DNA from 3 places in the Streptomyces sp. NPDC013157 genome. Region 1 is predicted to be linked to each of the others. Evidence: riboswitches for the same ligand, from Rfam matches in the RefSeq annotation. Region 1 holds a riboswitch; each other region holds the start of a gene.
What was found. A riboswitch is a leader RNA that binds a small molecule or an ion and turns the genes downstream of it on or off. The one in region 1 is predicted to bind S-adenosylmethionine.

Region 1 (7,437 bases):
TCGGGCAACGGACGGTCAAGCACCTCGGCGGTGCCGTCGCCCGGCCCCCCGCCCGTGGTCTCCACCATCCGTCACACCCCATCACCTGTACGGGGCCGGCTCCCGGTCTCAGGAGTCGGCGCCCGGCCTGTCCACCAGTTCCACCTGGTCCACCGCGTTGCACCAGCGGCAGCGCACCGACTCGATGGTCTCACTGACCACCTCGCGCTCCTCGACCTTCGGCTCACCGGCCAGGTCGAGGTGGACGTACTCGACCACCTTCGACGAGCGGGTCACGTCGAAGCGCGTGAGGTTGCCGCAGAGGGTGCAGCGCCACCGCGTCGTGGCGGTCGGCAGGGGAACCGTCATCGTGGCTTGTTCGCTTCCTTCTAGTGTCCGTGACGCGCCGTCCCGACGCGTGTGGCTCGTAACCCTACGGCCTGGCGGGTACCCGACGCCCGCCCGTCCACGGCGGCGAGGCGATCTGCACCACTGCGTCCCGTTACGCCATGCTCTATGTCCATGATCGGCAACTGGAACACGACGGCGGCCCGGACCCTGCGGAGCCTGCGGGGCACGTCCGCGCCCATGACGTACACCCTGATCGCCGTGTGCTGCCTGATCTTCGTACTCGGCCCCGCCTCCGGCTTCACCCCGTCCTACGGCACCGGAGAGGCCCTCGCGACCGCCCAGCGGGCGTATTTCCGGCACTGGGGGGTGGTTCCCGCCGACCTGTTCGACGGTCCGGTGCGGGAGGCGCTCACCCCGGCCACGGCGCTGTTCATCCACGGCAGCTGGGTGCACCTGCTCGGCAACATGCTCTTCCTCTTCGTCTTCGGGGCGATGACCGAGGAACGGATGGGCCGCGTGGAGTTCACTCTCTTCTACGTCGGCTGCGGCTATCTCGCGCTGCTCGGCTACGCGGCCGCCAACGCCACGTCCCAGCAGTCGCTGGTGGGCGCGTCCGGGGCGATCTCGGCGGTCCTCGGAGCGTTCCTGTACCTGTTCCCCAGCGCCCGCGTGACCAGTCTCCTCCCCTTCCTCTTCTTCCTCCCGCTCCGCTTCCCGGCCTGGGTGGTCCTCCCCTTCTGGGCGGCCCTCCAGTGGCTGGCCCTGAACCAGGCCTCCTCCGGCCCCGGCGTGGCCTACCTCGCCCACCTGGTCGGCTTCGGACTCGGGTTCGGCTACGCGTGGGTGCGGTACGGCCGTACGACTAAAGTGAAGGTCGCCCCAGCTCCGGCACCCGAGGGAGAGAACCAGCCGTGATCACCGCGATCGTCCTCATCAAGACCAGCGTGGACCGGATCCCCGAGATCGCGGAACGGATCGCCGCGCTGGACAGCGTCAGCGAGGTCTTCTCCGTCACCGGCACGTACGACCTCATCGCCATGGTCCGGGTGCAGCAGCACGAGGATCTGGCCGACGTCATCCCCGGCTCCATCAGCAAGATCCCCGGCGTGGAGGCCACGGACACGCACGTCGCGTTCCGCACGTACTCCCAGCACGACCTGGAGGCGGCGTTCGCGATCGGCCTTGACAGCTGAGCGCCGCCGACTGCAGCGCCCCGTAAGGGGCGCTGGGGGTACCCCCGGCCGAAGGCTGGGGGAGGAACCGCGCGACCAGCCACGACGGAGCCGCGGGGGGCCAATGCGCTTCGTGCCCGGCTGCCGGCCGGTGGGGGCTGAGCGCGCAGTTCCCCGCGCCCCTGGCGGGGCGCTGATCACACCGCCGGGACGCAGCGGCCCTCTTCCGTGCGGTACGACCACTTCGCACCGTCGGTCACAAGTTCCCGTACCGCCGTCACGAAGCGCTCCACGTGCTCGTCCGGCGTCCCCGCCCCGAAGCTCACCCGGATCGCGTTGAGGGACTTCTCGCCCGGTGCCGCCTCCGGCGCCCCGCACTCGCCCTGGGTCTGCGGGTCGGAGCCCAGCAGGGTCCTGACCAGCGGGTGGGCGCAGAAGAGGCCGTCGCGGACGCCGATGCCGTACTCGGCGGAGAGCGCGGCGGCGAAGTGGGAGCTGTTCCAGCCGTCCACCACGAAGCTGATCACGCCGACGCGGGGGGCGTCGTCGCCGAAGAGGGAGAGGACCCGGACGTCGGGTACCCCGGCCAGGCCCGCCCGCACCTTCTCGATCAGGTGCTGCTCGCGGGCGACCAGCGTGTCGAAGCCGGCCTCGGTGAGCGCCTTGCAGGCGGCGGCGATGGAGTAGGCGCCGATGACGTTGGGCGACCCGGCCTCGTGCCGCGCGGCGCTCTCGTGCCACTCCACGGCCACTCCCCCGTCCTCGCGCCGGGTGACCTTGCGGCTGGCGCCGCCGCCCGCGAGGTACGGCTCGGCGGCCTGCAGCCAGTCGGCGCGGCCGGCCAGGACGCCGGAGCCGAAGGGGGCGTACAGCTTGTGGCCGGAGAAGGCGACCCAGTCGACGCCCAGGTCCCGGACCGAGACGGGGTGGTGCGGAGCCAGCTGGGCGGCGTCCAGGACGATCCGGGCGCCGTGCGCGTGCGCGGCGGCCGCGAGCTCCCGTACGGGCCACAGCTCGCCGGTGACGTTGGACGCGCCGGTCACGCAGACCAGGGCCGGACCGTAGGGGTCGCGGTCGGCGAGGGCGCGTTCCAGGGTCTCGACGGCCTGGCGCGGGGTGCGGGGCGCGTCGAGGTAGGTGACACGGGCGTCCTGCCACGGCAGCAGGGAGGCGTGGTGCTCGGTCTCGAAGACGAAGACCTGGCAGTCGGCGGGGAGGGCACGGGCCAGGAGGTTCAGGGAGTCCGTCGTCGAACGGGTGAAGACCAGCTGGTCGTCGGGGCGGCAGTCGAGGAACTCGGCGACGGTCCGGCGGGCGTTCTCGAAGAGGTCCGTGGAGAGCTGGGAGAGGTAGCCGGCGCCGCGGTGGACGCTGCCGTAGTAGGGCGCGTACGCCGCCACGTCGTCCCAGACCCGCTGCAGGGCGGGGGCGCTGGCCGCGTAGTCGAGGGCGGCATAGGTGACCTCGCCGCCGGTGACGAGCGGGACGGTGACATCACGGCCCAGAACGGGCAGGGGGGCACAAACGGACTGGACGGAGGCAGCGGTGGAGACGGACATGGGTGAACTCCCGTGTGAGCAGGTGGGATCCGCCGTGCGAGCGGATGCGCTCAAGCAGCGGCAGGGGAAAAGGGTGTGCGGAGGCGGGGCTCTGCGGCCCTATCGCATTCGCTTGCTCACGGAAGGCTCCTCGACGACCAGGACCCCTGGTGGTTCGAGGGGTCCGCGCTTGCCGTGGACCTCGCTGCCCACGGCCTGGTCTTCACCCGGGGCACCCCGCCACGGACGGAGGGTTGCCGGACAGTCGGCCGGGGCCTCATGACTGTCACTCATGACCTGGAAAGAAACTTATGGGAAGTGATCGCAGCCGCGCAACTCCAGTCCGGATGACGGGACGGAGCGGGGGCTGCGGACAGTTCGGCACCGCCGGAGAGGCCGTATGTGGTTGCGCACCGCCGGTCCGCAACGGCCGTCGGCCACGACGGTGGAGCCCGGCGGTGCGGACCCCACCCAGCCCTCTGGACCGGCGCCCTACTTGTGCGTCGCCGCCGCCCAGCGCTCCAGGACCTGCTTGGCCGCACCCGAGTCGATCGAGTGCGCCGCCCTGTCCATGCCGGCGCGGAGCTGCTCTGCCAGCGACCCTGTGCCCGGGTCCAGGGCCACCAGCGCCGCCGCCGAGTTCAGCAGCACCGCGTCCCGCACCGGGCCCCGCTCGCCGTCCAGGAGGCGGCGGGCGACCTCCGCGTTGTACGACGGGTCACCGCCCCGCAGCGCCTCCACGGGGACCAGGTCGATGCCGACGTCACGGGGGTCGAAGGTCTCCTCCGTGACCTTGCCGTCCCGGACGGTCCAGACGCGGGACGTGGCGGTCGTCGTCAGTTCGTCGAGGCCGTCGTCGCCGCGGAAGACGAGGGAGGAGTGGCCGCGTTCGGCGAAGACGCCCGCGACGACGGGGGCCATGCGGGGGTCCGCGACGCCGACCGCCTGGGCCCGCACCCGTGCGGGGTTGGTCAGCGGGCCGAGGATGTTGAAGACCGTGCGGATGCCCAGCTGGCCGCGGGCGGCGCCCGCGTGGCGCAGCGCCGGGTGGAACTTGATGGCGAAGCAGAAGGTGATGCCGGCCTCCTCGGCGACCTCGGCGACCCGCTGCGGGGTCAGGTCGAGGTTGACGCCGAGCTTCTCCAGGACGTCGGAGGCCCCGGACGCGGAGGAGGCCGCGCGGTTGCCGTGCTTGACGACCTTCGCGCCGGTGCCGGCCACCACGAGCGCCGACATCGTGGAGATGTTCACCGTCTTCGCGCCGTCGCCCCCGGTGCCGACGATGTCGACGGTGCGGCCCGGCACCTCGATGACGTTGGCGTGCTCGTACATCGTGCGGACGAGCCCGTTGATCTCCTCGACGGTCTCGCCTTTGGACCGCAGGGCGACGACGAAGCCGGCGATCTGGGCGTCGGTGGCCTGGCCGCGCATGATCTGGTCCATCGCCCAGGCCGTCGCGTCGGCGCTCTGGTCCTGGCCGTACAGCAGCGCGTTCAGTACCTCGGGCCAGGAACGGCCCGCCGCGGTGTCGCCTCCAGCGGGGGTCACAGCGCTCATGAGGCCGCTCCTGATCGTCGTACGGGAACAACAGGTTTCAGGGCCTACCCTATCCAGCTCCGGGCACCGCGAAGGGCCCCCGTCCTCCCCTGGTCCTCGAACAAACTCGGACCGGGGGCCCATCCGGACGGGGGCCCTTCGACCGTGGCGTGGCGACGCGGTCGATCAGTGGTGGCCGTGGCCGCTCGTGATCTCCTTGTACTCCTCGACAGTCGGCTTCGGGATCTGGTTGTCCTCGCCGTAGTAGGCGTTGCTCAGCTTGGCGCGGAGCTTCTCGGAGCCCTTGATCTTGCGCTCGACACCGTTCTCGTCGACCGCCGGGCCGACCTGGGCCGGCTCGTACTGGTGGTGCGCCGTGAGGGTGTGCAGCTGCTCCTGCGAGAGCGGCTCGTGGACCTCGATGAACTCACCGTGCGGCAGCCGCTTGATGATGCCGGTCTCGCGACCGTGCAGCACCTTCTCGCGGTCCCGGCGCTGCAGGCCGAGGCAGATCCGCTTGGTGGCGATGAACGCGATCACCGGTCCGGCGAAGAAGAAGATCCGGACGAACCAGGTCACGTCGTTGATCGACAGGTGGAAGTGGGTGGCGATGAGGTCGTTGCCACCGCCGACCAGGCCCACCATGTACACGGTCACCCAGGCGACACCGAACGCGGTGCGGGTCGGGGCGTTGCGCGGGCGGTCCAGGATGTGGTGCTCGCTCTTGTCGCCGGTGACCCAGGACTCGATGAACGGGTAGACCGCGATCGCCGCGAGGACCAGACCGAACAGGATCAGCGGGATGAAGACGCCCAGGACCAGGGTGTGGCCCCAGAAGTTGATCTCCCAGCCGGGCATGTAGCGGATCAGGCCTTCGGCGAAGCCCATGTACCAGTCGGGCTGGGCGCCGGTGGACACCTGGTCCGGGCGGTAGGGGCCCATGGCCCAGATCGGGTTGATCTGGGTGGTCGCCGCGATGGCCGCGATGACACCGAAGACCAGGAAGAAGAAGCCTCCGGCCTTGGCCATGTAGACCGGCAGCAGCGGCATGCCGACGACGTTCTTCTCGGTCTTTCCGGGACCCGCGAACTGCGTGTGCTTGTGGTAGAAGACCAGGATCAGGTGGCCCACCATCAGGCCGAGCATGATGCCCGGCAGCAGCAGGATGTGGATCGAGTAGAACCGGGCGACGAAGTCGTGGCCGGGGAACTGCCCGCCGAAGAGGAAGAACGAGATGTACGTGCCGACGATCGGCATCGACAGGATGGCGCCCTCGGTGAAGCGGACACCGGTGCCGGAGAGCAGGTCGTCCGGGAGCGAGTAACCGGTGAACCCGGTGAACATGCCCAGGACGAACAGCAGGAAGCCGAACAGCCAGTTGATCTCACGCGGCTTGCGGAACGCGCCGGTGAAGAACACGCGCATCATGTGCACGAACATGCCGGCGAGGAAGATCAGCGCGGCCCAGTGGTGGATCTGCCGGATGAGCAGACCACCGCGCACGTCGAAGGAGATGTGCAGGGTCGAGTTGAACGCCTCGGACATCAGCTGTCCCTGGAGCGGGACGTAGCTGCCGTGGTACTCCACCTCGTTCATCGACGGGTGGAAGAACAGCGTCAGGTACACACCCGTCAGGATGATGATGATGAAGCTGTACATGCACACTTCGCCCAACATGAACGACCAGTGGTCGGGGAAGATCTTGCGCATGTTGGACTTGGCCAGGGAGTAGATCCCGAGCCGTCCGTCGGCCCAGTCGGCGACGCGCTCGCCGGCCGGTGCCTTCCCGCGCTCGCGGGACTCGGTGTTCTCTGTAGTGCTCATCCGCGCTCCCAGAAGGCAGGACCGACGGGCTCGTCGAAGTCGCCGAGCGCCTGGAGGTAGCCCTCCTCGCTCACGCCGATGCGCAGCTGCGGCAGGGCGTGGCCGGCCGGGCCGAAGATCACTCGGGCTCCGTCGGAGAGGTCGAAGGTGGACTGGTGGCACGGGCAGAGCACGTGGTGGGTCTGCTGCTCGTACAGCGAGATCGGGCAGCCCACGTGGGTGCAGATCTTCGAGTAGGCGACGATGCCCTCGTGTGACCACTCGAGCTCGCGCTTGTCCTTGATGTTGTCCGGCTGCAGCCGGATGATCATCAGGGCCGCCTTCGCCATCACGTTCTGGAAGTCCTCCTGGGACTCCTCGACGCCCTCGGGCTTGGCGAAGGTCAGCGAGCCGACGGCGACGTCGGAGGGACGCAGCGGCTCGTTGGTGTTCATGTTGACGAGCAGCTTGCCCTTCGACCACGCCGTGTGGCGCAGCGAGGTGCCGGGCAGCGGGCCGAGGTCGCGCAGCAGCACGACGCCGGAGAGCGGGACCAGGGTCAGCGCGCCGAACATCGTGTTGCGGATCAGCTTGCGCCGGCCGAGCGCCGATTCCTTGGCGCCCTGCTTGAAGTCGGCCAGGACCTTGGCCTTGACCTCCGGCGGGGCCGAGATGGCGTGCCGCTCGTCGGCGACCTCCACGTCGGACATCAGGGTGCGGGCCCAGTGGACCGCGCCCGCGCCGATGCAGAACAGCGCCGCGCCGAGGGTCAGGCCCAGCGCGAAGTTCAGCGCGCTGATGTGACCGATCGGGAAGACGAAGATCGACTTGTCCTTCGGGATCGTCACATAGGACGCGATGAACCCGACGGTGGCCAGCATCGACACCGTGAACAGCAGGGCCACGACGCGCTCGGACCGCTTGGCGGCCCGCTCGTCGATGTCCTGGATCCGGTGCTCGTGCGGCGGCAGACCCGGGTCCGAGAACGGGTCCTTCTCGTCCGCCACACTCACGGCGGTGTGCGCGTGGTCCTGCTCAGCGGGCAGGTTCTCTTCTGG
Region 2 (7,437 bases), on a different contig from region 1:
GGCCATGGCGGCGGACGGTATGCCCACGGTGCCCACTGCGACGGCAGCGACGACTATCCGCCGGTAAGGCGTGTTCTTACGATGCTTTGCCATGTGTAACCCGCTCCTGAGCTGCGGCGGCGTCCTGCGGGTCGTCATTCTTAGGACGTCTTCACATGGAGCGCAAAGGGCCTCGGTACTAACTCGTCTCGTAGGTTCCTGCGGCCCTTGCCAGGGGAGTGAGGCGCACTGGTCTGCTGTTCATGGCCGCTGTGGAGTTCTGTCGCCCCGTCAGGATCCGTATGTGCGCGGAGGACGGATGACAGTGGCTCGCTGGGGGAGGAGTCGTGAATCCGGGCGCGACGCATGGGCGCCTTAAGCGGGACAAATCCCATTTGTCGACTGAGTGGTCTCTACTATCCGGCACGCGTAGATCCGGAACCATTGTGGCGGATGTCACGGGTGGTGGTCTGGTCTGACCTGGACGGACAGGCCAAGGCGACCGAACGCCGGTGAACGACTGACGCACCTGCCCGCGACGCCCGACGACGTCAGGTGACACGGCCGGCATGCATAGCTTGCGGCCCCGGGTACGGCGCCCGACCCCCCGCCCCGACGTAGCGTGAACCCGTCGCCGTACGCCCGCCCCGCACCACCGGGAGTCCCAGATGGCCCGCTCCGAAGCCCGCGTCCCCACCGACCGCCCCGCCCGCTACGCCAAGCAGCTCGCCTCGCACCTGGGCCGCCGCTCGCAGACCAGCTGGGACGAGGAGACCGGCACCGGCGGCATCGTCTTCCAGAACGGCACCGGCACCCTGACCGCGACCGAGGGCGCCCTGCTGCTCACCGTGGAGACGGACCCCGAGAACCTCGAAGTCCTGGAGGGCGTCGTCGGCCGGCACCTGGTCCGCTTCGGCACCCGTGACGAACTCGTCGTCGCCTGGCACCGCGACAACGGGGAGCCGGGCACCACCCAGCGCAACTCCGAAGACCCCAAACCCCTCTGACCTAGTCGAACTGGCTCGGCAGCGGTGCTGGGGTCCTGCCGGACAGTACTTCCTTGAGGCGCTCGGCGCCGTTCTGCAGGGCGAGGGCGGTGCTGTCGTGGTCGACGCCCGAGAGGCCGCCGTTGGTGACCGCGGCTCCGGAGGCGCCGACGCGCAGCGCCGCGACGTCGAGGGTGGTCGTGGCGGGCTGCCCGTTCGAGGTGCCCTGGACGGTGACCGTGAGCGCCGCCAGCTCGTCGCCCACCTTGGGCGGTTCCTTGTACTCGACGACCTGCACGGTCCGCTTGCTGCCGTCCGAGGCGGTGGCCGAGAACTGGCTGCACTCCGCGGGGAGGTTCCTCAGCCACTTGATGGTGGCCTCCATGGCGGCCTGGCCGTAGTCGCCGACCTGGTACAGCAGCCGGGAGTCCTCCGAGGTGAAGCCGCGCAGCCCGGAGGCGCCGGTGGCGCGGCCCAGCAGGGTGTCGGAGTAGAGGCTGTCCAGCAGTCGCTGGCAGTCGGCGGCGTCCGACTTGGCGTTGAGGAACTGGGCGACGTCGACCTTCCCGACCAGCATCTGGTTGCGCCAGGTGGCCGCGTCGTTGGCCAGCTGCCAGTTGTCCTCGATGTCGGCCGGCGTGATCAGCGCGGCCTGCGCCCCGGGGCCGGTGAGGGTGGGGGTGCGCGACGGGGCCGGGGAGCGCTCGGCGGCGGGCGAGACGGCCGCGGCCTCGGGGGAGCCGCTGCCGTCCGAACAGGCCGCCGTGGCGAGCAGGGTCCCCGCCGCCAGGGCCGTGGCGAGCACACGCGCGGGTCGGGACGGACGGGTCATCGCGACTGCCTCCTCGGGGACGCGGTACGTCACTGGGCGGACGGCGCCGGTGCGCCCCTCCCGCCGGACGACGCCGGACGACGTCGCTGCGTCCCTCCACGCCACCACCGGCCGCGTGCGCCGACCACCCGCACGTGCCATTCGGGTGAGCGTCGTGATCAGGCCGCCGTGATCCGCACCCGCCGGCTGCCACAGCGCGGGCACACCGCGTCCGTGAGCGGCGACGGCACGGCCCGGCCGGCCTCGTCGACGTACTCCAGGGTGCTCTGCAGCTCCGGGTCGGCGACCGGGTCGGTGAAGAACACCGCCTGGAAGGTGGCCTCCCAGGCCCGGCCGCACCGCCCGCAGCGGAACGCGAAGGTCTCGGGCACGGCGCCGGGCACCGGCCCGGGACCCGGGGGCTCGGTCATCGGCTCCGGCTCCTGTCACTCGGCCTCCGCCACCAGCGCACCGCCCCTCCCGGCCGGCGGCAAGTCGGGGCCGGGTGTCCCAGGCGTGGACGCCCCCTTGACGCCGGACGGAGGCCGATCGACACTCCAGGTGGGAATCCTAGTGAAAAGGTAGGGAAAGATGGGTCGCCTGCGCACGCTCACCGGCAGACAGCGCCGTGAGAGCCCCGCGCCCTGGACGGCCCCCCTGCTCACCTCCCGCCGCCACATCGACCTGCTGCGGATGTGCGGCGCCACCGGCCGCAGAGACTGAGCGCCCGGTCCCGGCCGTACGAGCCGGGCGCCCGTCCGCCGGGACGCGCCACGGCCCACCGACAACCCACCGACGAACGCTTCCGCCGCGCGTACGTCCGCGCGCCCGCCCGCCCCCGGGGAGACGCATGTCCATCACTCCACTCGCCGCCCTGCCGTCCGTCCGCACCGCCCCCGGCTTCCGGGGCCGTATCGGCCGCGACGCGCGCAGCGGCCACTACGCCGTGCCGCGCCGCTACCGGCTGCACCTGTCCACCGCCTGTCCCGACGGCCTCCGGATCGCCGTCGGGCACAGCCTGCTGGCCCTGGACGACTGTTGTCCGGTCACCTTCCTGCCCGCCGTCCCGGACTGTCCCGACGGCAGCCACGCGGTGCTGCGCCCGCTGTACGAGGCCAGCGCGCACCGCTACTCGGGACCGGCCCTCGCACCGGTGTTCAGCGACGGGTGGTCCGGCAGGATCGTCAGCACCCACAGCCGGGACATCCTGCGCGACCTGGACCAGCACTTCGGCGACGGCGTCGCCCGGCTCTACCCGTGCGGCGCCGAGGCCGAGATCGAGGCCGTCGAGCGGCTGTGCGCCGAGGACATCGAACAGGCCGCCCAGTGCGCCGGCCGCGAGGGCGGTGACCCGGAGGCGCTGGAGCTGCTGCTCGCCACCCTGGACGGGCTGGAGCGCCGGCTGACCGGGGTGGAGTTCCTGGTCGGCGGGCAACTCACCGCCGCCGACATCGAGTTGTGGGTGGCCCTGGTGCAACTCGACACCGTGCACCGCAACCACCTGGACGCCGCCGCCGTGCACGCCATCGCCGGCCACCCGGCGCTGTGGGCCTACGCCCGCCGGCTGGCCGCCCACCCGGCCTTCGGCACCCACCTCGACCTCGACGGCATCGCCCGCCGCCACCACGGCCGTTGCCAGGGCCTGGAAGCCGCCGGCGCGGCCGTCCAGATCCTGGACTGGGCGGGCCACGCGGCAGACGTCCCCCGCGGTCCTCGCAGGTGAGAGCGGCCTGAACCGTTTCGCCAGTCGGACAGGCGTTGACATTCGTTTGGCCAACTGCGTTACTTACGGACCAGAACGGTCATGAGCGTCAGCGTCAAGCCCTGGCTTGCTGACCGGCAACCCTCGCACCGCGGTGGGGTGCCCCAGGTGACGACCGGACCGACGACGTTTCGGCAAGCGACGATTCGGTAAGCGCGAGTGCCCCTCGGGGCCGGCACGACAGTGACAGGTGACGGACATGTACGCAGCTCCCAGGACGGCCCAGCGCCGCGCCGAGGGCTGCGTACGCCCGTACCCGAGCCCCCTCGTCGCCGACCGCGCCGTCGACCTGCTCCGTGTCAACAGCGCCCTGTGTAGCGCGTGTACCGCCCCGGGCTGTGCCCGCTGTCGGGTCTGACCAGGCTCTTCCGCCGGTTCCCCGCAGTTCCGCACCCCAGCGTCCCCGTCGAAACACCGGCCGTCCGGTGTGCCGCCGTCCGCCCAGCCCCCGTGCCCGCGCGCCCCCGCGCACCGAACCGTGCCCGAACACGGCCCGGTGCGCGGCCCCCGCCGTGGGACACGTGGGTGTCCGACTCCGCCGGAGCCCGCCATGAGTGAACCCCCAGGCGCCACGATCGCCGCCCCCGAGGCACCGCCCGCTGCCGATGAGCCGTCAAAACCCCTCTCCGCACAGCGTGTTCTGCCGCTGCGCAGGCCGGGACGGTGGATCGCCACCGCCGTCGTCCTGGTCCTGGCCGCCCAGTTCGTGCACGGACTGGTGTCCAACCCCTTCTACCAGTGGGACCGTTTCGGCTACTGGTTCCTACGGCCGAACATCCTCGACGGGCTGCTCATCACCCTCGAAGTCACCGCCTACAGCGCGGTGCTGGGCCTCCTCGGCGGCATCCTGCTCGCCCTGGCCCGGCTGTCGAAGAGCCCGGTGCTGCGCGCCGTCAGCTGGACCTACGTGTGGGCGCTGCGCTCCATCCCGCTCATCGTGGTCCTGCTCTTCCTCTACAACTTCAGCGCCCTCTACAAGACGCTGAGTCTCGGCGTCCCCTTCGGGCCGGCCTTCTTCTCCTTCGACGAGTCGAAGCTCGCCACCGACATGGTGATCGCCGTGCTCGGCCTCAGTCTCAACGAGGCGGCCTACGCGGCCGAGGTGGTGCGCGGCGGCATCCTCTCCGTGGACCAGGGACAGCACGAGGCGGCCGCCGCACTCGGCCTTCCGAAGGGCTACCAGTTCCGGAAGATCGTCTTCCCGCAGGCGCTGCGCTCGATCATCCCGAACTACGTCAACCAGCTGATCGGCCTGATCAAGGGCACCTCGCTGGTCTTCTACGTCTCGCTGCTCGACCTGTTCGGCTCCGCACAGACCATGGGCTCCACCTACCCCGGCGACATCGTGCCGCTGCTGCTGGTGGTGACCGTCTGGTACCTGATCCTCACGAGCGTGGTCTCCGTGATCCAGTTCTACGTCGAGCGGTACTACGCCCGGGGTGCCGCGCGCACCCTGCCGCCGACGCCCCTGCAGAAACTGCGGGCCGGGCTCGGTGACCTGCGCGCCCGAATCCGCCGGGAGGCCGCCGTATGACCACCACCGACACCCTGGAGACGGCCCCGGCCTCCCTGGAGATCCACGACGTCCACAAGTGGTACGGCGCCCACCGCGTGCTCGACGGCGTCGACCTGACCGTACGGCCCGGCGAGGTCACCGTCATCCTCGGCCCGTCCGGCTCAGGCAAGTCCACTCTCCTCAGGGTCATCAACCACCTGGAGAAGCCCGAGATCGGCCACGTCAGCGTCAACGGCGAGCTGATCGGGGTCAAGCGGCAGGGCGAGCGGCTCAAGGAGCTGAGCGAGCGCGACATCCTGGCCCAGCGCGGCCGGATCGGCTTCGTCTTCCAGAACTTCAACCTCTTCCCGCATCTGACCGTCCTCGACAACGTGGCGGCGGCCCCCGTCGCCACCGGAAAGCTGGCCAAGCCCGAGGCGCAGGCGCTGGCCAAGGAACTCCTCGAACGCGTCGGCCTCGGCGAACGGATCGGCGCCTATCCGCGGCAGCTGTCCGGCGGCCAGCAGCAGCGCGTCGCCATCGCCCGCGCGCTCGCCCTGCGTCCCGGTGTGATCCTCTTCGACGAGCCCACCTCGGCCCTGGACCCGGAACTCGTCGGCGAGGTCCTCGCGGTCATCAAGGACCTGGCGACCAGCGGCACCACGCTCGTCATCGTCACCCACGAGATCGGCTTCGCCCGCGAGATCGCCGACCGGGTGGTCTTCATCGACGGCGGCAGGATCGTCGAACAGGGCCCGCCCTCCGAGGTTCTCGACAAGCCGCAGAACGAGCGGACCAGGGACTTTCTGAGCAAGGTCCTCTGACCTCCCACCGCACCCCTCGACTTCCCCCCACGCCACCCTCCATCACCTGCAGCGACAAGGAACGGCCATGTCTACCCACATCACCCGACGCAGCCTGATCAGAGGCATCACCGCGGCCACCGCCGTCGCCTCCCTCGCCACCGGGCTCGCCGCCTGCGGGGGCAACAGCGACGCGGCCACCACCACCGACAGCACCAAGTCCGGCACGGTCGTCGTCGGCCGGGTCTCCAACGGCGCCGCCACCCAGACCACCATCAAGGTCTCCGAGGTCAAGTCCATCAGCGCCGAGCTGCCCGCCGCCCTCAAGAAGAGCGGCACGCTGGAGATCGGCATCGGCGCCCTGCCCGCCGGGTTCCCGCCGCTGGCGTACGTCGGCGACGACCAGAAGACCCTCACCGGCTCCGAGCCCGACCTCGGCCGGCTGGTCGCCGCGGTCTTCGGACTCAAGGCCGAGGTCAAGAACTCCACCTGGGAGAACCTCTTCGTCGGCATCGACAGCGGCAAGGTCGACGTGGCCTTCTCCAACGTCACCGACACCGAGGAGCGCAAGAAGAAGTACGAGTTCGCCTCCTACCGGCAGGACAACCTCGCCTTCATCGTGCCGAAGAAGAGCACCTGGAACTTCGACGGCAACTACGAGAACCTCGCCGGCAAGACGGTCGCCGTCGGCTCCGGCACCAACCAGGAGAAGATCCTCCTGGAGTGGAAGGACAAGCTGGCCAAGGAGGGCAAGAAGCTCACCGTCAAGTACTTCCAGGACAGCACCAGCACCTTCCTGGCCCTGAACAGCGGCAAGATCGACGCCTCCTTCGGCCCCAACCCCGGCTTCGCCTACCACAACCGCCAGGTGGCCAACACGCCCAACGCCACCCGCACCGCGGGCACCTACTCCGGCGCGGGCGCCAGCCTCCAGGGCCTCATCGCGGCCACCGCCAAGAAGGACAGCGGCCTCGCCAAGCCGCTCGCCGACGCCATCAACTACCTGATCAAGAACGGTCAGTACGCCGAGTGGCTCAAGGCCTACAACCTCTCCAACGAGGCCGTCGCCAAGTCCGAGGTGAACCCGCCCGGACTGCCGCTCGACAACTCCTGATCACCCGTCAAGAAGCAATCCCGCAAGGCGAGAAAGGACCGCGCCCCCGTGACCGTCCAGACCGACCTCCACGGAGGCGGGGTCCCGCTCGCACCCGATCCGTCCCCGCTCGACAACGCCGTCTGGTCGGCCCTCGCCGGCCCGCACGCCCACCTCGCGGAGAGGGTCGGGCGGGCGGCCCGGTATCCCGACGACGTTTACGCCTATGCGGCGCTCGCCGACGCCACCGACCCGGCCGCCTGGGCCGACCTGCTCGCACTCGTCGGCCCGGGAACGACCGTGAAGATCAAGCCGGTCGAGGCGGCACCGCCCGGCTGGGAGGTGGTCGGCGGCGGGACCGGCGTCCAGTTCGTCGACACGGCACTGCGGGCCGAGCCCGCCCCCGAGGCGGTACGTCTCGGGCCGGACGACGTGCCCGAGATGCTGGATCTGGTCGCCCGCACCGAGCCCGGCCCGTTCCGCACCCGGACCGTCGAGATGGGCACCT
Region 3 (7,437 bases), on a different contig from region 1:
CTCAGTCGGCCTGGGCCCCGGTGAGCGGAGGCAGGTCCAGGTGTTCGCGCAGGGTCGTGCCCCGGTACTCGGTGCGGTAGACCCCGCGGGCCTGCAGCTCCGGAACGAGCTTGTCGACGACGTCGGTGACCGATGACGGGAGCAGGTGCGGCAGGAGGTTGAAACCGTCGACGGCACGGGTGGTGACGTAGCGGGTCCACTCGTCGGCGACGGCCGACGGCGTGCCGACGAACGCGGGGTGTCCCGGTGCCACCTCCAGCACCAACTGCCTGATCGACACCGTCGTGGCGGCGAAACGGTTGGCGGGGCGGGGCAGGCCGAGCGTGGTGCGCAGGGTGTCGCCGGGGCGGGACGGTCGGTGGAGTCCCGCGGTGACCAGGGCGGGCAGCACCCGGTCGGTCAGCACCGGCAGGTCGTCGGCGAGGACGGCCGGGTGCAGCCGTACGCCGTCGACGAACCGCACGAGTTCGGCCAGGAGCTCGGTCAGCGCCTCCGGGGAGCCGACGTGGCGCAGCCGGCCGGTCCGAGGCCAGGCGGCCAGGCTGTCCAGTCCGGCCAGCCGGTCGGCGGCCGGGACTGCCGTGTCGAGCACCACCTCCGCCTCCGCGAAGACCAGGGGTGCACCGGCCTCCCGGGCGGTGGCGGCGCGGGCGGCGATGTCGGCGGGCGTGGGCGGGCCACCAGGACCACGTCGGCGCGCTCGTCGATGTCCAGCGCGTCCGGAGCGAGGACGACGAGCTGTCCCTGCGGTGGGCGGGGGGTGATCAGGGGGCCCTTCACCGAGAAGCCGGCGCCCTCGAAATCGATGTGGTGCACGCGGACCGGGTCCGGGAAGCGGCCGGTGGCGACGTCCTTGACGACCGCGTCGTCCTCCCAGGAGTCCCACAGCGCGCGGGCGGTGTCGACGACGTCCGTGATCTCCCGGTGGCAGTGCTGTTGACGACCATGCGGCTCTTTCCGAGCGGGCGGGGGCTGGACGCGGGCGCGTCGGGGGATGCCTGCGACGCCGGTCCGGAGCCAGGTGAGGGCGCGGCGCGGCGGAGGCGGATGCGACGGGGAGCGAGTGGTCAGCGACAGGTCTGGTCGAACTGGTCGGCGCGGAGGCCCGACCAGAACGGGTCGAGCAGCAGCGTGCGTGCCTGACCTGCGGTCTCCATGGCCGGATCAAAGCACACGGAACAAGGTGCGTCCACCATCCGTCCCGGCACGTGAGACGACCCCGTTCTCCCGAACAGGGCGTCACATTGCGGCATTGACGTACGACAAAATCGATCCGTAGCATCACCAACGGCATTGAGTGTCAGCGTCAAGCCCTGGCTCGCTGACCGGCAACCCTCCCGCGCGGTGGGGTGCTCCAGGTGAAAGCCCGGCGGGGTCACCGATGACTCCCGCAAGCGCGTGGCCCCGTGACCGGGGCCGGAGACGGGGAGGTTCGGCATGCGGCACAGCGACGACTCTGCTGCCTCCCTCACCGACGCCACGGCGTACTCCCGGCTCTCGCGCCGGCGCCACATCGATCTGAAGCGCTCGACCAGCTGCCTCTGTCGGGCCTGACCGGCCCGGCCGCCGCCGGCTGACGTCCGTCACCGGCCCCGGCCCCTGCGCGCCGCCCTTCCCGCTCGCCACCGGTTCCCGGTGTCGTCCGCATGCCAACTCCCTGTCTGCACAGCGCATCCCCGGCCGGAGTCGATCCGCCCGGGCCGCACACACCGTCATGCCTGCGCACATCCGTGCGCGGTCGTGCCCCGGTGACACGAGTAGGAGAAAGCCCTCCGTGACTGCACTTCCGGATTTCAGACCTTCCCGATGGGCGCCCCTGGCCGCGCTCCTGACCACCAGCGTCCTGCTGACCGCGTGCGGTTCGGGCGACGACGGCTCCGGCGGCGGAAGCGGCCAGGCGAAGTCCGGCGGCACCCTGACCTTCGCGGTGGGATCCGACGCCGGCTGCGTGGACCCGCAGCAGGTCGGCAGCAACGACACCATCTACTCGGTGCGCCAGATCGTGGACTCCCTCACCGACCAGGACCCGAAGACCGGCAAGATCGTGCCATGGCTCGCCAAGAGCTGGGACATCAGCGCCGACGCGACGACGTTCACGTTCCACCTGCGGTCGGGCGTCACCTTCAGCGACGGCTCGAAGCTGACCGCGCAGGTGGTCAAGGACAACTTCGACGCGGTGCCGAACCTCGGCGCCCTGGGCACCCTCGCCGAGGGCTATCTCAGCGGCGTCAAGAGCACCACGGTGGTCGCCCCGCTCACCGTCAAGGTGTCCTTCAAGCAGCCCAACGCCCAGTTCCTCCAGGCGACTTCGACCCACTCGCTGGGGATCGAGTCCTCGGCGAGCGTCAAGAAGAGCCCGCAGCAGAAGTGCAGCGACGGGGTGGTCGGGTCCGGGCCGTTCGTGCTCAAGCAGTACGTGCAGAACCAGTCGATCACCCTGGACAGGCGCACCGGGTACGACTGGGGTTCCTCGCTGTGGTCGAAGAAGGGCGAGGCCTACCTGGACAAGCTGGTGTTCAAGGTCGTGCCCGAGGCAGGGGTGCGGGCCGGCAGTCTCCAGTCCGGGCAGGTGGACGCGATCAGCAGCGTCGGCAAGGCCAACGAGGCGGCCCTCAAGGGCGGCCAGGTCACCCTCCAGAGCCGGGCCAACCCCGGTGTGGTGTTCGGTCTCGGGCTGAACAACTCCCGGCCCCTGCTGAAGGACGCGAAGGTCCGTCAGGCGATCTCGGCCGCCATCGACCGGAATCAGATCGCCGACACGGTCTTCCCGACCGGCACCCGGCCGGCGACCAGCATCCTGGCGCACACCACGCCCGACTACACCGATCTCTCCTCGGACCTCGCACTCGACACGGCCAAGGCGAAGTCGCTGCTGGATGCCGCCGGTTGGAAGGCGGCCGGCGACGGCATCCGCGCCAAGGACGGCAAGAAGCTGACCCTGACCATCAGCTGGTTCCCCAACGCGGCCACCAACCAGCCCGCGCTGGAACTCGTCCAGCAGCAGCTCAAGGCCGTCGGGATCGACGTGGTGCTCAAGCAGCTCCCGGTCACCCAGTTCGCCACCACGCTCCAGTCGGGTGACTTCGACGTGGTGTGGGGGAACGTGACCCGCGCCGACCCGGACATCCTGCGCAGCTCCTTCTCCTCCCAGCTGGGCAACTTCTACCACCTGCCCGCCAGTTCGCTGGACACGGCACTGTCCGCGCAGGCCGCGACCACGGACCCCGCGAAGCGCGAGCAGCTGGTGGCGGAGGCGCAGCAGCTGATCGTGCAGAACGCGTACAACGTGCCGGTGGTGGAGCTCCAGACCCAGCTCGGCGTCTCGAAGAAGGTGCACGATCTCGAATTCGACTCCGGCAGCCGCGTCCAGCTGCACGACACCTGGATCGGGTAGCCGATGCGCCGCTATGTGATCAAACGGCTGGCGCAGGCGGTCGGGGTGCTGTGGGCGGCCTACACGGTGTCGTTCCTGGTACTGGACTTCCTGCCCGGTGACCCGGTCTCGGCGATGGCCGGGGCCGGGATGGACACGGGGGAGGTCGACCCGGTCCAACTCGCCAGGCTGCGGCACGAGTACGGCTTCGACAAGCCGGTGCTGGTGCAGTACGCGGAGTATCTGGGCCGGGCGGTGCGCGGGGACTTCGGCGACGCGGTCTCCACCGGCCGCCCGGTGACCTCCACGCTCGCCGACGCGCTGCCGCAGACACTCCAGCTGACCGGTGCCGCGCTGCTGCTGGCGGTGGTCCTCGGCGGCGGCCTCGCGGTGGTGGCGACGTACACCTCGCGGCGGTGGCTGCGGCAACTGCTGCTGTCGCTGCCCCCGCTGGGGGTGTCAGTCCCGACGTTCTGGGTGGGGCTGCTGCTCGTCGAGGCGTTCTCCTTCAAGCTCCACTGGTTCCCGGCCTTCGGCAACGACGGGCTGAAGGGGCTGGTGCTGCCGGCGCTCACGCTGGCGGTCCCGACCGGCGCACAGGTCGCCCAGGTGCTGGCGAAGAGCCTGCTGACCGCGCTGGACCAGGCCTATGTGGAGACCGCGCGGGCCAAGGGCGCGGGCAGGTGGCGGGTGCATCTGCGGCACGCGCTGCGCAACGCGTCACTGCCGGCGCTGACGGTCGTGGGCCTGCTGGTCGGGCAGCTGATCGCCGGTTCGGTGGTGGTCGAGACGGTGTTCTCCCGCGACGGTCTGGGCCGGGTGACCGCAGGGGCGGTCACCACCCAGGACATCCCGCTGGTCCAGGGGGTGGTGGTGTTCGGCGCACTGATCTTCGTGGCGACGAACCTGCTCGTGGACCTCGTCTATCCGCTGCTGGACCCGCGGATCGTGGTGGCCTCGGACAGAAGGGCGAGCTTCGCATGAGTCAGAGCCTTGTCGACGACCGGGCCGGGGCCGCCCTCGGCCTCCCCCGGCCGATCGGGGACGGAACCCCCGCGGAACCCGGCCGCCCCGCCGGGATCCGCCGGGTGCTCCGTTTCCTGCTGCGCCGCCCCGGTCTGCTGTTGTCCGTCGTCGTCCTCGTGCTGGTGGTGCTGGCCGCCTTCTGGCCGGACCTGTTCACCTCGCAGGACCCGCTGAAGGGGGTGCCGTCCCAGAACTTCCGCGGCCCGAGCGGCAGTCACTGGTTCGGCACCGACGAACTCGGCCGCGACGTCTTCTCCCGGGTGGTCCACGGCGCCCAGCTCTCCCTCAAGGCCACCCTGATCGCGGTCCTGGTCGCGTTCGTGGTCGGCGGTCTGCTCGGGGTGGTCGCGGGATTCGTGGGCCGCTGGGTGGACGACGTGCTGATGCGCTTCGTGGACGTCCTCCTCGCCATCCCCGCACTGTTCCTGTCGCTGGCGCTGGTCACCGCGCTCGGGTACGGGACGGTGAAGGTGGCCGTCGCGGTCGGTATCGCCAGTGTCGCCTCCTTCGCCCGGGTGGCGCGGGCGGAGGTGCTGCGGGTGCGGCAGGCGGTGTTCGTCGAGGCGTCCCGGTCCTGCGGCGCCCGCTGGTACTCGGTGCTCGGCCGGCACGTGCTGCCCAACGCCGCAGGGCCGGTGATCGTGCTGGCCACCCTGGACTTCGGTTCCTCGATCCTGGCCGTCTCGGCGCTGAGCTTCCTCGGCTACGGCGCGCCGCCGCCCGCCCCGGAGTGGGGGACGTTGATCTCCGACGGCCGCAACTACCTGGCCAACGCCTGGTGGCTGACCGCGCTGCCCGGTCTGGCGATCGCCGCGACCGTGCTGGCCGCCAACCGCGTCGCGAGGGCCCTGGACGGCGAATGGGCGCGGCAGCGATGACCGACGACGCACACGAGAACGATGACGCACACAAGAACGGCGACGCACGCGAGAACGGTGAGGACGTGACCACACCAGTCCTGGAGATCCGCGGCCTGTCCGTGTCGTACCGCACCCGGGGCGGCACGGTGTCGGCCGTACGGGGCGTGGACCTCGACGTATGGCCAGGGCAGGTGACCGCCGTGGTCGGCGAGTCCGGCTCCGGCAAGAGCACCACCGCACACGCCGTCACCCGGCTGCTGGCGGCGAACGGCACCATCGACGCGGGCACCGTCCGCTTCGGCCGGCACGACCTGGCCACCCTCTCCGAGGCGGAGCTGCGTACCGTGCGCGGCGCGCAGATCGGGCTGGTCCCGCAGGATCCGACGGTCTCGCTCAACCCGGTGAAGCGGATCGGCGAGCAGGTCGCCGAGGTGCTGCGCATCCACGGCCTGGCGACCCGGCGTGCGGCGGCGGCCGAGGCGGTCGCCGTCCTCGACCGGGCGGGGCTGCCCGACGCGGCCGTCCGGGCCCGGCAGTACCCGCACGAGCTGTCCGGCGGCATGCGGCAACGGGCCCTGATCGCGGTCGCGATCGCGGCGAAGCCCAGGCTGATCATCGCCGACGAGCCGACCAGCGCGCTGGACGTCACCGTGCAGCGGGTCATCCTCGACCATCTCCAGCACCTCACCGAGGAGTCGGGCACCGCGATCCTGCTGGTCACCCACGACCTCGGCGTGGCCGCCGACCGGGCCCGGCGCCTGGTGGTCATGGAGCAGGGCAAGGTCGTCGAGGCGGGCGAGACCCGGGCCGTCCTCGCCGACCCGCAGCACGAGTACACCCGACGGCTGCTGGCCGCCGCCCCGAGCCTGACCACGGCCCGCCCCCGTACCGCGGTCTCCACCGCCCCGCCCGAAACGGCGCCTCCCCTGGTCGAGGCACGCAACCTGGTCAAGGAGTTCAGGCTGCCGCGGGCCGGCGGCGAGGCCCGGACCCTGCGCGCGGTCGACAACGTCAGCCTCACCCTGCGGCGCGGGCAGACCCTCGCCCTGGTCGGGGAGTCGGGCTCGGGCAAGTCCACCACCGCCCGGCTGGTGCTGCGCCTGGCCGAGGCGACCTCCGGACAGGTGCTGTTCGACGGCACCGACGTCACCACCGCCAAGGGCGCCGGGGTCAGGGAGCTGCGCCGGCGTGCCCAGCTGGTCTACCAGAACCCGTACGCCTCGCTCGACCCGCGCTTCTCCATCGGCGAGGTGATCACCGAGCCGCTGCGGGCGTTCAAGGTCGGCGACCGCGCCACCCGGCTCGACCGCGCCCGCGAACTGCTCGACCGGGTCGCGCTGCCCGCCGCGACGCTGGAGCGCCGCCCGGCCGAACTGTCCGGCGGACAGCGCCAGCGGGTGGCCATCGCGCGTGCCCTCGCGCTCTCCCCCGACCTGGTGGTGTGCGACGAACCCGTCTCCGCGCTCGACGTGTCCGTGCAGGCCCAGGTCCTGGAACTGCTGGCCGAGTTGCAGGCGAACACCGGCGTGGCGTACCTGTTCATCTCCCACGACCTGGCCGTCGTACGGCAGATCGCGCACCGGGTCGCCGTCATGCGGGCCGGCCGGATCGTCGAGACGGGCCCGCCCGAGGACCTGTTCTCCGCGCCCCGCCACGCGTACACCCGCGAGCTGCTGGCGGCGATCCCCGGCAGCCGTGTCCCGTCCCCCGCCTCGGCAACCCGCACCGGTCAAGGACCAGCATGAGCACTCCCACCCTCACCTCCCTGTCCTTCCTGACACCCGGCAACTTCGCGGACGACGACCCCTACCCCGGCCTGGAGGAGACCCTCCGGCTGTTCGAGTACGGCGAGCGCCTCGGCTACGACGGCGCCTGGATCCGGCAGCGCCACCTCGAACACGGCGTCGGCTCGGCGGCCGTCTTCCTCGCGGCGGCCGGGCAGCGCACCGAGCGCATCGAACTGGGCACCGCGGTCATCCCGATCGGCTACGAGAGCCCCTTCCGGCTCGCCGAGGACCTGGCGCTGGCCGACGTCCTGTCCCGGGGCCGGCTCCAGATCGGTTTCAGCACCGGCATGCCCCACGCCGACCTGCTCGGCGACCTCGTGTACGACGGGGACTGGCGCGGCTTCGACCTGTCGTACGGCAGGATCGCCCGGGTCGTGGAGAACCTGCGCGG

Region 2: another riboswitch for S-adenosylmethionine. It lies ahead of ACFY6U_RS23915 (amino acid ABC transporter permease); the one in region 1 lies ahead of ACFY6U_RS14370 (aminotransferase class V-fold PLP-dependent enzyme).
Region 3: another riboswitch for S-adenosylmethionine. It lies ahead of ACFY6U_RS07600 (putative leader peptide); the one in region 1 lies ahead of ACFY6U_RS14370 (aminotransferase class V-fold PLP-dependent enzyme).

What each region holds. Positions count from the first base shown of each region.
Region 1 covers NZ_JBIBAK010000004.1:231,144-238,580, reverse strand. The annotation lists gene ACFY6U_RS14390 (NYN domain-containing protein) at 1-68, opposite strand, end outside; gene ACFY6U_RS14385 (hypothetical protein) at 109-348, opposite strand; gene ACFY6U_RS14380 (rhomboid family intramembrane serine protease) at 502-1,245, shown strand; gene ACFY6U_RS14375 (Lrp/AsnC family transcriptional regulator) at 1,242-1,523, shown strand; gene ACFY6U_RS14370 (aminotransferase class V-fold PLP-dependent enzyme) at 1,700-3,061, opposite strand; SAM riboswitch class IV at 3,222-3,338, opposite strand; gene trpD (anthranilate phosphoribosyltransferase) at 3,533-4,597, opposite strand; gene ACFY6U_RS14360 (cytochrome bc complex cytochrome b subunit) at 4,763-6,400, opposite strand; gene ACFY6U_RS14355 (Rieske 2Fe-2S domain-containing protein) at 6,397-7,437, opposite strand, start outside.
Region 2 covers NZ_JBIBAK010000008.1:59,750-67,186, forward strand. The annotation lists gene ACFY6U_RS23885 (CAP domain-containing protein) at 1-93, opposite strand, end outside; gene ACFY6U_RS23890 (DUF2218 domain-containing protein) at 648-986, shown strand; gene ACFY6U_RS23895 (hypothetical protein) at 988-1,797, opposite strand; gene ACFY6U_RS23900 (hypothetical protein) at 1,956-2,207, opposite strand; gene ACFY6U_RS23905 (hypothetical protein) at 2,368-2,499, shown strand; gene ACFY6U_RS23910 (glutathione S-transferase C-terminal domain-containing protein) at 2,627-3,499, shown strand; SAM riboswitch class IV at 3,577-3,700, shown strand; gene ACFY6U_RS23915 (amino acid ABC transporter permease) at 4,089-5,072, shown strand; gene ACFY6U_RS23920 (amino acid ABC transporter ATP-binding protein) at 5,069-5,857, shown strand; gene ACFY6U_RS23925 (transporter substrate-binding domain-containing protein) at 5,925-6,950, shown strand; gene ACFY6U_RS23930 (GNAT family N-acetyltransferase) at 6,999-7,437, shown strand, end outside.
Region 3 covers NZ_JBIBAK010000002.1:493,148-500,584, forward strand. The annotation lists gene ACFY6U_RS07595 (hypothetical protein) at 2-592, opposite strand; SAM riboswitch class IV at 1,290-1,403, shown strand; gene ACFY6U_RS07600 (putative leader peptide) at 1,438-1,554, shown strand; gene ACFY6U_RS07605 (ABC transporter substrate-binding protein) at 1,775-3,394, shown strand; gene ACFY6U_RS07610 (ABC transporter permease) at 3,398-4,357, shown strand; gene ACFY6U_RS07615 (ABC transporter permease) at 4,354-5,277, shown strand; gene ACFY6U_RS07620 (dipeptide ABC transporter ATP-binding protein) at 5,274-7,004, shown strand; gene ACFY6U_RS07625 (LLM class flavin-dependent oxidoreductase) at 7,001-7,437, shown strand, end outside.